DNA from 3 places in the Rothia sp. HSID18067 genome. Region 3 is predicted to be linked to each of the others. Evidence: predicted binding sites of a transcription regulator. Region 3 holds the regulator's gene; each other region holds the start of a gene.
What was found. Region 3 encodes LexA, which represses DNA repair genes until DNA is damaged. Its sites were predicted from a motif close to TCGAACANNTGTTCGA; they were not measured.
Positions count from the first base shown of each region.

Region 1: the regulator LexA is predicted to act here: its motif matches at 2,497-2,512, upstream of ruvA (Holliday junction branch migration protein RuvA).
Region 2: the regulator LexA is predicted to act here: its motif matches at 2,108-2,123, upstream of uvrA (excinuclease ABC subunit UvrA).

Region 1 is NZ_RBMF01000001.1:616,196-620,430, forward strand. Features, by position in the region: gene D8M23_RS02745 (type 1 glutamine amidotransferase) at 1-752, shown strand, start outside; gene D8M23_RS02750 (YebC/PmpR family DNA-binding transcriptional regulator) at 851-1,609, shown strand; gene ruvC (crossover junction endodeoxyribonuclease RuvC) at 1,738-2,394, shown strand; gene ruvA (Holliday junction branch migration protein RuvA) at 2,577-3,200, shown strand; gene ruvB (Holliday junction branch migration DNA helicase RuvB) at 3,409-4,235, shown strand, end outside.
Region 2 is NZ_RBMF01000001.1:568,805-573,039, reverse strand. Features, by position in the region: gene uvrA (excinuclease ABC subunit UvrA) at 1-2,087, opposite strand, end outside; gene D8M23_RS02560 (MBL fold metallo-hydrolase) at 2,276-3,049, shown strand; gene D8M23_RS02555 (formate--tetrahydrofolate ligase) at 3,923-4,235, opposite strand, start outside.
Region 3 is NZ_RBMF01000002.1:28,908-33,142, reverse strand. Features, by position in the region: gene D8M23_RS05225 (ATP-dependent DNA helicase) at 1-1,562, shown strand, start outside; gene D8M23_RS05220 (VOC family protein) at 1,725-2,093, opposite strand; gene lexA (transcriptional repressor LexA) at 2,199-2,882, opposite strand; gene D8M23_RS05210 (LysM peptidoglycan-binding domain-containing protein) at 3,258-3,812, shown strand; gene D8M23_RS05205 (imidazole glycerol phosphate synthase) at 3,935-4,235, shown strand, end outside.

The DNA.
Region 1 (4,235 bases), on a different contig from region 3:
TCGCCGGAACCCCCGCCGCCGGGCCGAACAACGGCAAAACTCTGCGTATCCTGCAGCTGTACCCCAAAGACATGAACATTTACGGCGACTGGGGCAACACGCTCTCACTCGCACGCCGCGCACACGCCCACGGGTTCGACGTTGACATTATCGACTACAACCCCGGCGACGAATTCCCCCAAGACGTCGATATTATTATTGGCGGCGGCGGCCAGGACTCCGGGCAGACCGTCATCCAAGAAGACCTGCACGCCAACTCCGAACACCTGAAACAGCTCGCCGAAGACGGCACCCCCATGCTCGTCATCTGCGGCCTATACCAGCTGTTCGGCAAAGAATTCCGCACCCGCGAAGGGGAAGTGCTCAAAGGCATCGGGATCTTCGACGCCCACACTGTAGGCGGCGACGAACGACTGATCGGCAACATTGTTGAAGAGTCCAAAGACTTCGGAACCATCATCGGGTTTGAGAACCACTCCGGGCTCACCTACCTGGGCTCAGGGTGCACCCCGCTTGCTGCCACCGTCACCAAAGGCGAAGGGAACAACAAGGCAGAAACCCATGAAGGCGCGCGCGTGCACAACGTGATCGGCACCTACCTGCACGGCTCACTACTGCCCAAAAACCCCAAAATCTCTGACTACCTGATCGAGCAGGCCGCCAAACGTAAATACGGCGAATTCACCCCCGCCACAATCGACGACACACTCGTGAACAAGGCACGCGCATCAGCGATGAAACGCCCCCGCTAAAACTACTGCCAGCGCACATCAGCCGGTATAGTTGAAAAGTATTGACGCGCGGCCACCCACGTGCGCCCGCACAGAACATTAACGTAAGGGAGAAACGAATGTCGGGTCACTCCAAATGGGCCACCACCAAACACAAGAAAGCCGCGATTGACGCCAAGCGCGCGAAGGCATTCGCCAAATTCATTAAGGCAATCGAAGTAGCCGCCCGCATGGGCGGGGCAGACATTGCGGGCAACCCCGCACTCGACCTTGCCGTGTCGAAAGCAAAAAAGAACTCGGTGCCCAACGACAATATTGACCGCGCCATTAAACGCGGTGCTGGGCTGACCGGCGAAACCATCGACTACACCGAAATCATGTACGAGGCACGCGGCCCGCAAGGCACCGCACTGTACATCGAGTGCCTGACCGATAACCGCAACCGTGCCGCATCAGACGTGCGCCTGGCCGTGACCCGCAACGGCGGCACCATGGCAGACCAGGGCTCCGTGGCGTTCCTCTTCGAGCGTAAAGGCGTGGCCGAAGTAGCGAAAACCGACGGGCTCACCGAAGATGACGTGCTCATGGCCGTGCTTGATGCAGGTGCTGAAGAAGTACTGGACGAAGGCGACGTGTTCACCGTCGTATCCGCCGCAACCGACCTGCCCGAAATCCGCAAAGCACTGGATGAAGCGGAACTGGAGTACAACAACGACGACCCCGTATTCCGCCCCACCATGCAGGTAGACCTCGATCTTGACGGCGCCAAAAAGTTCCTCAAACTCGCGGATGCGGTCGAAGAACTCGACGACGTCCAGAACGTCTACTCCAACGCAAACGTTTCCGCAGAGGTTATCGCCCAGCTAGAAGCCGAATAAGCACAAAACGCACGAGTGCCCGGACACACCCCGCACACGCGGGCAGTGAGCCGGGCACCGTACTCTATCTGGGCGCACCCCCACCGGAGTCGGAGGGGACAGCCAACGACAGCATAAGGAGAAACCGGATGAGCGAAAACCACCCGCTCGCCCCCGAGCCGCGCGTACCCGGTGCCACACGCATTATGGGCATCGACCCGGGCCTGACCCGCTGCGGCATCTCCATGCTCGATATGACCGCCGACCGCAAAGCCTACTTCGTGAACGTCGGTATCGCCGGAACCCAGGCGGCTGAGGCACTGGATCAGCGTATTCTGCGCATATTCAACGCCACCCAACAGTGGATTAAAGTGTATAAGCCAGATGCGCTCGCTATTGAGCGAATCTTCGCCCAAGAACAGGTCAATACTGTGATCGGTACCGCGCACGCCTCCGGGGCGGTGATTTCGGCGGCCGCAATGCTTGGTGTGCCCGTGCATTTTCACACCCCCTCCGAGGTGAAGGCGGCGGTCACCGGCTCCGGGCGGGCCGATAAAAGCTCCGTGGGGCGGATGGTAACCCGCATCCTGGGCCTTGAAAAAATGCCGAAACCGGCGGATGCTGCCGATGCGCTCGCTATTGCCATCTGCCACGGGTGGCGCGGCGGCGGCATCGGTTCGGGTATTAATATGGCGGCGCACACCCAGACTCACCAGGGGTCCCGGCCTGTGCAGGCTGCCCGGGGTGCGGCGCTCACTCCAGCGCAGCGGGCGTGGAAAGAGGCGGAGGCGAAGGCCCGCAGGTAGGCGACCCAACACATTTTTCGATACTATTTTCGAATATAATGTGCGCGATTTTCCCGTTATTCTCAAGTATTTTTCGCGGGCGGGTCATCATGTGGTTGATTTCAGAAGATATATTCTAATATACTGGAGGTGCGCGCCCTGCTCACAGCAACGGTACCTAGTGCGCCCTATGAGAGGAAACTATGATTGCGTCACTCACCGGCAGAGTAAGCCATGTAGGTCTCGACAGCGTCATCCTCGACGTCAACGGGTTTGGGATGCTTGTGCACGCCACCGCCCGTACGCTCGCTGGCCTGCACCTGGGGGAGACTGCCACGGTGCTCACCAGCATGATTGTGCGCGAAGAATCTATGACGCTCTACGGTTTCGCTGAACCCGCCGAACGTGAAGTGTTCGATATGATGCTCTCCGTCTCAGGAATTGGCCCGCGTATTGCATTGGCTGTGCTGAGCGTGCACACCGCCAGCGAGGTAGAGCGCGCCGTGGCCACGGGGGATGATAAAGCATTTACCAAGGTTCCCGGTATTGGCCCCAAGGGTGCGCGGCGTATTGTGCTTGAGCTGGCGGGCAAACTAATTCTTAGCGAAAGCCAGGGAGAAGAAGCAGCCGCCCCCCAGGGCGGGCTGGTATGGAAGCCGCAGGTTCTCGATGCTCTCACCTCTCTGGGCTGGACTGAAAAAGACGCTAATGCCGCGATTGACGCCTATGTGACCCACAACCCGGGTGCCGAGAATGAGGCGGTAGGCGCAGCACTTCGCGGGGTGCTTGCCTCCTTAGGGGCGCAAAATACTGTTGGGCGGCGCTAACACACGGCGGAACACACCCTACCACGGGGAGCACACCGCACCCGGTGGTGCGTACGGTAGTATCGGATAGAGCCGCCGCATCCCGCTCAGGCACGAGAGCTACAGCATCTACAGAGGATAAGAACACGTGACAGATAACCCCTATGAGCCTACGCCGTCGGGCGGTTACGCACCCGGTCAGGTGCCCGGGCAGCAGCGGCTAGTTGCCATGGAAGAAGAACCCGAAGAAAAAATGATTGAGGCGGCCCTGCGCCCCAAATCGCTTGGTGACTTCGTGGGGCAAAAAAGGGTGCGGCAGCAGCTTTCCCTAGTGCTGGAAGCCTCGAAAATGCGGGGCCGCAGTGCTGATCATGTGCTTCTTTCCGGCCCTCCCGGGCTTGGCAAAACCACGCTCGCCATGATTATTGCCGCTGAGATGGATGCCCCTTTGCGCATCACCTCCGGCCCAGCTATTCAGCACTCCGGCGATTTAGCGGCAATCCTCTCGTCGCTAACCCCCGGCGAGGTGCTTTTCCTAGATGAAATACACCGCATGAGCCGCCCCGCCGAAGAAATGCTGTACATGGCGATGGAAGATTTTCGCGTGGATATTGTGGTTGGTAAGGGAGCGGGAGCCACCTCCATCCCCCTTGAACTACCGCAGTTTACCCTGGTGGGTGCCACAACCCGTGCCGGGCTGCTCCCCGGGCCGCTACGTGACCGTTTCGGGTTCACCGGGCACCTGGAGTTCTACTCCGTGCCGGAGCTTGAGCTGGTGCTACGCCGCAGTGCCGGTCTGATGGATATGAGTATCACCAGTGAGGGGTTCGCAGAGATCGCGGGCCGTTCACGCGGCACACCGCGTATCGCTAACCGGCTGCTCCGCCGTGTACGCGACTGGGCCCTTGTGAATGATGTGCCCAATATTAACGCCCACAACGCGGCAACCGCCCTTGACATGTATGAAGTGGATGAGCGCGGGCTGGACCGCCTGGACCGCGCCGTTCTTGAATCGCTCATCCACAAGTTCGGTGGGGGACCGGTGGGGCTATCCAC
Region 2 (4,235 bases), on a different contig from region 3:
CTGTGGCGCCCCGGCACTTGTTTCGCGCCGTTGAGTTTATTGGCCAGTGAGGTGTACAGAATGTCGTTCACCAGAGTGGATTTCCCCGACCCAGACACCCCAGTGACGGCGGTAAAAACGCCCAACGGGAAAACCACATCCACATTCTTGAGGTTATTTTCGCGCGCACCGAACACTTTCACACGTCGTTTCTTATCCACCGGCCGGCGTGTTGTAGGTACCTCAATCTCACGGCGGCCCGCCATATAGTCACCCGTGATCGAGCGCTTATTCTTGAGGAGCTCATCGTATGTGCCTGAGTGCACCACCTGTCCCCCGTGCTCACCTGCGCCGGGGCCAACGTCCACTATCCAGTCTGCCTCACGCATGGTATCTTCATCGTGCTCCACCACAATCAGGGTATTGCCCATATCCCGAAGCTTCGTCAGGGTGTCAATCAGGCGCCGGTTATCCCGCTGGTGCAGGCCGATGGACGGCTCATCCAACACGTAGAGCACACCAACCAGTCCGGAACCGATCTGGGTGGCTAAACGGATGCGTTGCGCCTCGCCGCCGGAGAGCGTGCCAGCGGCGCGTGAAAGGGTCAGGTAATCAAGGCCCACGTCCAGCAGGAATTGCAGGCGCGCGTCGATCTCTTTAAGCACCTGCTCGGCGATTTTCATTTCACGCTCGCTAAGGGTCACTCCGCGCATGAACTCTAGGGCTGTGCGCAGGGGCAGTTCGGTTACTTCCGCAATGGATTTCTGCCCGACTTTTACCCCTAGGATAGTGGGATTCAGACGCGCTCCGCGGCAGCTGGGGCACGCCACCTGACGCATGTACTGTTCGTAGCGGTCACGCGCGAAGTCTGACTCAGTCTCTGCATGTTTGCGTTTAATGTAGGCTTTGACCCCTTCAAATCCGCTGGTGTAGCGGCGTTCGCGCCCGAATCGGTTACGGTATGAGACTTCGACTTTAAAATCTTTTCCGCTCAGGATTGCTTTCTGCACTTTGGCGGATAGCTTATTCCATGGGGTGTTAAGGTCAAACCCAAGTTCTTCACCCAGACCGGCGAGCAGACGTAACCAGTACTCGGTGGTTGCTTTGCCCTGTGACCAGGGCGCAATAGCGCCTTCGCCGAGGCTCAGCTCGGGGTTGGGAATCAGCAGCTCTTCGTCCACTTCGAGACGGGAGCCGATACCGTCGCACGCTTGGCAGGCACCGAACGGGGAGTTAAACGAGAAGGCGCGCGGCTCAATTGTGTCGATTTGCAGGGGGTGGTTATTGGGGCAAGCTAGGTTTTCGCTGAAACTGCGGGTACGCTTGGGGCTGTCTTCCGCCTCATCTACAAAATCGATAAGTAAACGCCCGTCGGCAAGCCGTAGTGCGGTTTCCACCGAGTCGGTCAGGCGCTGGTTAATGCCGTCTTTAATGACGATGCGGTCAACGACCACCTCGATCGTGTGTTTGTACTGTTTAGCCAGTTTCGGGGGATCGGAAAGCTGCACTGTTTGCCCGTCTACTCGGGCGCGTGAGTACCCTTGGGTTAGCAGGTCTTTGAAAAGATCGACGAACTCCCCTTTGCGTGCAGATACGACGGGGGCAAGCACCTGCACGCGGGTACGCTCAGGGTACCCCATGAGGGTATCAACGATCTGTTGCGGGGTTTGTTTAGTTATTTCTTCACCGCATTCTGGGCAGTGAGCATGCCCTACACGCGCCCACAGCAGACGCATATAGTCGTAGATTTCGGTGATGGTTCCTACAGTAGAACGCGGGTTTTTTGAGGTAGATTTCTGGTCGATAGACACAGCGGGTGAGAGCCCTTCGATGAAGTCTACATCCGGTTTGTCCACCTGCCCTAGGAACATGCGGGCGTATGAAGAGAGCGACTCGACGTATCGGCGTTGTCCCTCTGCGAAAATCGTGTCGAAGGCCAGCGAGGATTTTCCGGACCCTGATAGCCCGGTAAAGACGACCATCGCATCGCGTGGAATGGTAAGGTCTACATTTTTAAGGTTGTTCTCGCGTGCTCCCTGCACACGAATACTGCTTAGATCGTTAGCGCGCGGTGCAGCAGGCACGCTGGTGCCGGGGCGAGGGGACATCGGCTATCCTTCCGTTACTATCGAAATAATATTCTATCAGCCTTTGTCCTGGTCACGGGGTATTTCGATACGGGCGGAAGAGCCTGTGAGAAACTCATACGTTCGTAGGTATGTACAGTGATGCGTGGTTCTGCCCCAAGCTCAAGAGCCCTCAGTACCTTACACGTACCTCCCCTACACTTAAAAGTATGAGTACTTATCCCGAATCCACACTGCTGTTTGAGAATCCTGAATTCACGGTCCGCGCATTGAGCGTTTCTGAGATGGACAATAGCGTCTACCTGCTGACGATGCGCCACTCCGGTGAACAACTGCTCATAGACCCCGCAGATGACTCCGAAGCTCTCTATGCGTTTACCCTAGACGCACTACTGCACGACTGTCCTCATCTTGAGCTGACTGATGCGCAGGATCATCGCGTGCGCGTCATAGAGTCTGAGGCCGATTTTGAGGCGGTGCGGCAACGTGCGATTGGCGTAACGAGCATTGTAGTAACCCACGGGCATTGGGACCATATTCGAGCGATTAACGGTCTTGAGAAGTTCACTGGAGCCATCACCTCAGCTGGCGCGGAGGACATTGAAGCGATTCACGAGCTGGAAGGCTTTAAGGTGGAAGAGTCGCTAATGGGTGGTGAGACATTCGATTTTTACGGCAGTGATACTGTGGTTCGGACTATCTCAGTTCCTGGGCACACCCCTGGGTCGATCGTGTATGTTCTTGAAAGCGTGTGGGAAGATGGTTCACCCGCCACGCTCTTATTTACCGGAGACGCACTTTTTCCAGGTGGTGTTGGCAAGACGGATTCTCGGCAGCAGTTTGGCGAGCTTTTCGCAAACGTCCTGGAGAAACTTTTTGGCGCTTTTGATGACGACACGATTGTGCTTCCTGGTCATGGACGTTCCACGACTCTTGGGGAGGAACGCCCCCATCTGGAGGAATGGGGCGAACGGGGCTGGTAGGAAGTCGGCAGATAATCTGTTGCGTAGTGCGCGATTAGAGTCTAATGCCTAAGTTCTTCTCTATCATGCATCATTGCGCTCCTACCGAACACAAAAAGAAACGACCACGCTACCTTAGCGTGGTCGTTTCTCGATGCGTAGAACACATCTATCACTCAGCTCAAACACAAGCAATCCAAAGATCTATTCAAAACCTACGATTACCTGATGACATAAGTGTATATGAATTTTGGGCGCTTTTTTTGGGGTGTTTTGCCCCGATTGGCAGGCTCATGGCCCATAGACAGAGTTTGTAACCGTTTCGTTATATTCACCCTGTCCATAACAAGGTTTTTTAAGTACCAATTTGATTATTGGCGATTTTTTAGTGACCTAAATCATGTAAATTTTTTGGCGTGTATTCGCCTTGTTCGACGGCCTATTGTGATTCCTTCAAGATTTGGAACCGCCTCTTTCCAGGTCACCATCCCCCGGAAACGCCCGGTATATCGCGGTTTTTGAACCAGCAGTCTAAATTGTCAGTATTTTTATCAAGCTAAGCACAACCTTTAAAAATTCCGATCCAACAACCTGAAAATCAGCAAATTTAAGGTGCCGCACGGTTACAATTGGTCTGTTTTTAGGGGTCTACCAGAGCATCTGAATCTGCGCCCCAAATCCCCTAGTCAATACATGCTCAGCCAATCAATACACATTCTCTTTTGACACCCATTTATTCCCCCGCAGACAGCTATTTTTTCCCGTGGGGAACATTTCAAAAAACCTCATCTGAAAACTACACGTATGTAGTTTTATAAACTGAGCCCCGCATCTGGGGTCATATTCTGACCCAGATGCGGGGCTCACCAGCACGTACGCTGCTGCTACTGCCTCTTAGGAGAGACCAACCATCGTACCGTTTTCATCGAATCCAATGCGCTCAGCTGCGGGGCTCTTGCTCAACCCAGGCATGGTGCGCATCGTACCGCAAATTGCGTACACGTAACCGGCACCAGCTGCCAAACGAACCTCACGCACCGGCAAAGTCCAACCGGTGGGTGCGCCCTTCAGAGAAGCATCTGAAGAGATAGACAGGTGGGTCTTGGCAATCACCACGGGCAGGTTACCGTAGCCCAAATCAGCGAAACGCTTAAGCTGCTTAGCGGCGGCGGGAGCAATCGAAATACCGTCAGCACCGTACACCTTG
Region 3 (4,235 bases):
GATCTTCTGGGGCGTCGTCTCGCCTGAGCGAGGAGGTGCAGCGTCTGCGTGCCTGGGCGGGACGCACCGAGACTGGTGATCGTGATGAAGTGCGCCCCGGTGTCTCAGATAGGGCCTGGGCGCAGGTGTCTGTGAGTGCCTCAGAATGCTTGGGACGGCGCTGCCCAATGGTTGAGGAGTGCTTCAGCGAAATGGCGCGTACCCGCGCCAACGAATCGGATATTGTTATCACCAACCACGCGCTGCTGGCCATTAATTCGTTTGAAGGGCTGGGCGTGCTGCCTGAGCATGACATTGTCATTATTGATGAGGCGCATGAGCTTGCCGACCGGGTGACTGGCGCAGTCACCGGATCCCTGTCGGCGGCGATGGTGCGCCGCGCCGCTCAGGGTATTCGTAAGAACTCAAAGGCTAGCCCGGCCGCTTTGGAGGACGCGGCTTCATCCCTTGAAGAAGCGTTTCTGGGGGTTCCGGAAGGTTTGCTGAAGGGCCTTGACGGGCGCCTACTCACTGCTGTGTCGGCTGTGAATGACGCCGCCCGAGGTGCACTGTCGGACTCTAAAACGGATTCGAAAGAGGTGGACGCTGGCCTGCAAATGGCACGTTCGCGTGTTTCTGAGGTGCATGAGGAAAGCGGGCGTATCCTTGAAGCTTTCGAGAACCGGGAGGTTCTGTGGGTTTCTCGCCCCCGGGTGTTTGAGAACGGCCGTTACCATGATGCGAATGATACGGACCCGGCAACTTTGCATATTGCGCCTTTGAGTATTGGTTCTCGTCTGCGGGAGGGCTTGTTTGAGGATCGCACGGTGATTCTTACGAGTGCCACACTTGCGGTGGGCGAGTCGTTTGACGCTGCTGCCGGTGCGCTTGGGCTGATGGGTACGGGTGCTCCGCGCTGGGAGGGGATTGATGTTGGATCTCCTTTCGACTACCCCAAACAGGGGGTCATGTATGTTGCTGCGGATCTGCCTAAACCCGGTTTTGGGGTGAGCACCCCGCAGCTTCAGCGGCTTCTCGAATTGTGTGAAGCAGCTAATGGCGGCGCGTTGGGTTTGTTTTCGTCGAAGAGAGGGGCCGAGCAGGCCGCAGAGTATGTGCGTCAGCACAGCGACTTGACGGTGCTTCTGCAGGGGGAGTCGTCCCTGCGGGCGCTTGTTGACGAGTTCACTGAGGATATGGATGCGTGCCTGTTCGGCACGATGAGCCTATGGCAGGGTGTTGACGTTCCCGGAGATTCGTGCCGGTTGGTGGTGATGGACCGGATCCCGTTCCCACGGCCGAACGACCCGTTGGTGCAGGCCCGTACTGAGGCTGTTCAGGCAAACCGAGGTAATGGTTTTATGGCGGTTTCGGCGTATCATGCTGCGATTCGTATGGCGCAGGGGGCAGGGCGATTGATACGTTCCGTGCACGATCGCGGGGTAGTAGCAATCCTTGACTCTAGGCTGGCGACTCAGCGATACGGTGGGTACCTGATGCGGGCGATGCCTAACCTTTGGACCACCCAGGATAAGAATGTTGTTTTGGGTGCTTTAGAACGGCTCTATCAGAGTATTGACTAAAAGCAATAAGATACGCGGGCTTAATGCACGTTGTATTCCGGTACTGGTGCCGAGACATAAACGTAGCGAAGCGTCCATAGATGTAATGTGAGAAAGGTAGGGTACCGTTCGACGGTACCCTACCTGGTGCATTGTGCGCTTATGGCTGCCTATAGTAACTAGTTAGTCTATCGGGGCAACTCGGATACGGTTCCCATCTAGATCACTTGCTACGAAAGTCATCCCAAATACATCACGATGGGGCTCTTCCAATATGACAACCCCTTGTTCCACCCAGGCTTGGTACTGCGTGAGGATTTCTGCATCGGAACCCTTGAGATTTATACATACCTCAGAGGTACGTATTGAAGTTTCATGAAGAGCATTGCTTGCTCCGGTCCACAACGCTAGCGAGACTCCCGGTGCTAAATCCATGGTGACATAGCGTGGTGAGGTAAAACTGACTTCAAGATTTAGAAGGCTCGTATAGAAGGACGCTGAGGCCTTGATATCCGATACATAGACAATAAAAACGATCTCACGGTCAATCATTGTGCTGTTATTCCTTTCTGGACATGAGACGGCTGAATACGCAGGAACGGAACCTCTAGCGTTGTGTCTTTTGAGAAAAAACGCGCGCAGGTCAGAAGGTCCCCGTTAGATGCTTCGCAGAACAGAAACTACTTTACCCATCACCGTGGCGCGGTCGCCGAGTATGGGCTCATATTGGGAATTTCGGGGGAGTAGCCAGGTATGACCATCTACTTGGCGGAATACTTTGACGGTCGCTTCGTCGTCAAGAAGAGCCGCAACAATGTCTCCATTATCGGCGGTGTGCTGTTCGCGAACCACCACCCAATCGCCGTCACAGATGGCGGCGTCGATCATCGAATCTCCTTTGACGCGCAGCATAAAGAGCTTGCCGCTGCCAACCAGCTGTTTGGGGAGGGAAAGCACATCCTCAACGGATTGCTCTGCTGTGATGGGCCCGCCCGCCGCTATGCGACCTACCAGAGGGATAGGCACCATATCCTCGTCGCTGACTTCAAAGGTAGGCAGCTCCGGAACTTTGGGCGCTTGGGTATTGGCACGTTGTTCGGAGTTTCCTGAGGCGTCCAGTACCTCAATTGCTCGCGGCAGCTTAGGGTCACGGCGAATATAACCCATTTTCTCAAGTCGCCCCAGCTGGTGCGTCACCGACGAGAGGGATGCAAGACCCACCATGTCGCCGATTTGGCGCATTGATGGGGGATACCCTTTCTGCTCAATCTCGGTGCGAATAGCGTCCAAAATCTTCTGTTGGCGCGGAGTTAGGGCCGGGCGTGGGGTCTCGGGTGCCATGGGTGCCTTCTTTCCTAGACTGCGGCGCCTGCTGAAGCGACTGATACGTGCGGCGTAGCGCCAATGGAACGATCGTTGCTCCTATTTTAGAACAAACTTCCTCAGAAACCAAACATTTATTCTAGATTTCCGGCGAATCTTCGAAGAAATTTTTAGTACACATCTACTAGAATTTGGAATAGAGATTCGATATACTCGGTTCTATCTAAGGAACACATCTTCGAAAGCAGAGGTTTGCTCATGATTGCTCATACATCCGGTGCATGTGTGCAGAGTCTTGCTAATAGCCCGCGTCCGAAGAAACGGGATGATTCGTTACTCGTCCCATCACCACATCAACACCTTTATGACAACCAGCCAGTGAAAGGACTCGTTATGGATACCCAGGTAAGCCCCGCTATTCCTTCCGGTCTAACGGTTATTCACCCCGCCCGACGTAAATCATCGGCGGCCGTGCGACGGCTGGCTCGGGAACGCCAACAGGCTGAACGGGCACGTTCCACGCACCGCGGCGGTTCGGCTGAGAACCCGGCTCAACAGATCTCAGTGACTCAACCACCGCGTAACACTCGAGTACCTCAGCAGCAGTCTAGCGGGCGCATCTTTTCGCCCATTAAATATATTCACAGTCGTTTGGGCCGCAGGGGTATGCTCCTGCTGGGGCTGCCGTTGCTCACACTTGCGGCCCTCATTGTGCTTGGTGCCATTACCCTATTAGCGCCCCAGGGCGCACAGGCTGGAACATCACAGCAGACTACGGCAGTTACTAAGGTGGTTACTGTCAAAGCAGAGCAAACCCTATGGGATATTGCTCATGAGGCGGACCCTGAGACAGACCCTCGGGACACGATTGTGCGCATCATTAAACTGAATGATTTACAGAACACCAAGCTTCAGGCTGGTCAACGGCTGGAGGTTCCTGCACGGTAAATAGTGGCTATGCGAAACATATTTTGTGGGTCGGGTGTGCAATAGCACCGTCTCAAAAGACCCTGTACCCTAGAAGTTGTGGGTTCAGTGCCTATGGTACAAAGCGATGAATCGGAGGAATGATGGCGCAGGAACAACCGGTCGTTGCGATCTTGGGGGAGCCTGGCACGTTCGGGGAACTAGCACAGGCTCTTGGACGCGCAGGGGCGCAGGTTCTTGTCACTAAAACCTCTAATGAATTGTTGGACGCTGATGGCATGATTATTCCCGGCCATACAAGCTCTCTTGAGACTTATCGCACGGTGCAGTCTTTCGATGCTGAACGTGTGGTGGGGCGTCGTGTGGCTGGGGGACGTCCAGTGCTTTTTGCGGGGGCAGCTTTTGGCATGTTGTTCGAGACAATGGACGATACGACTTCAGCCG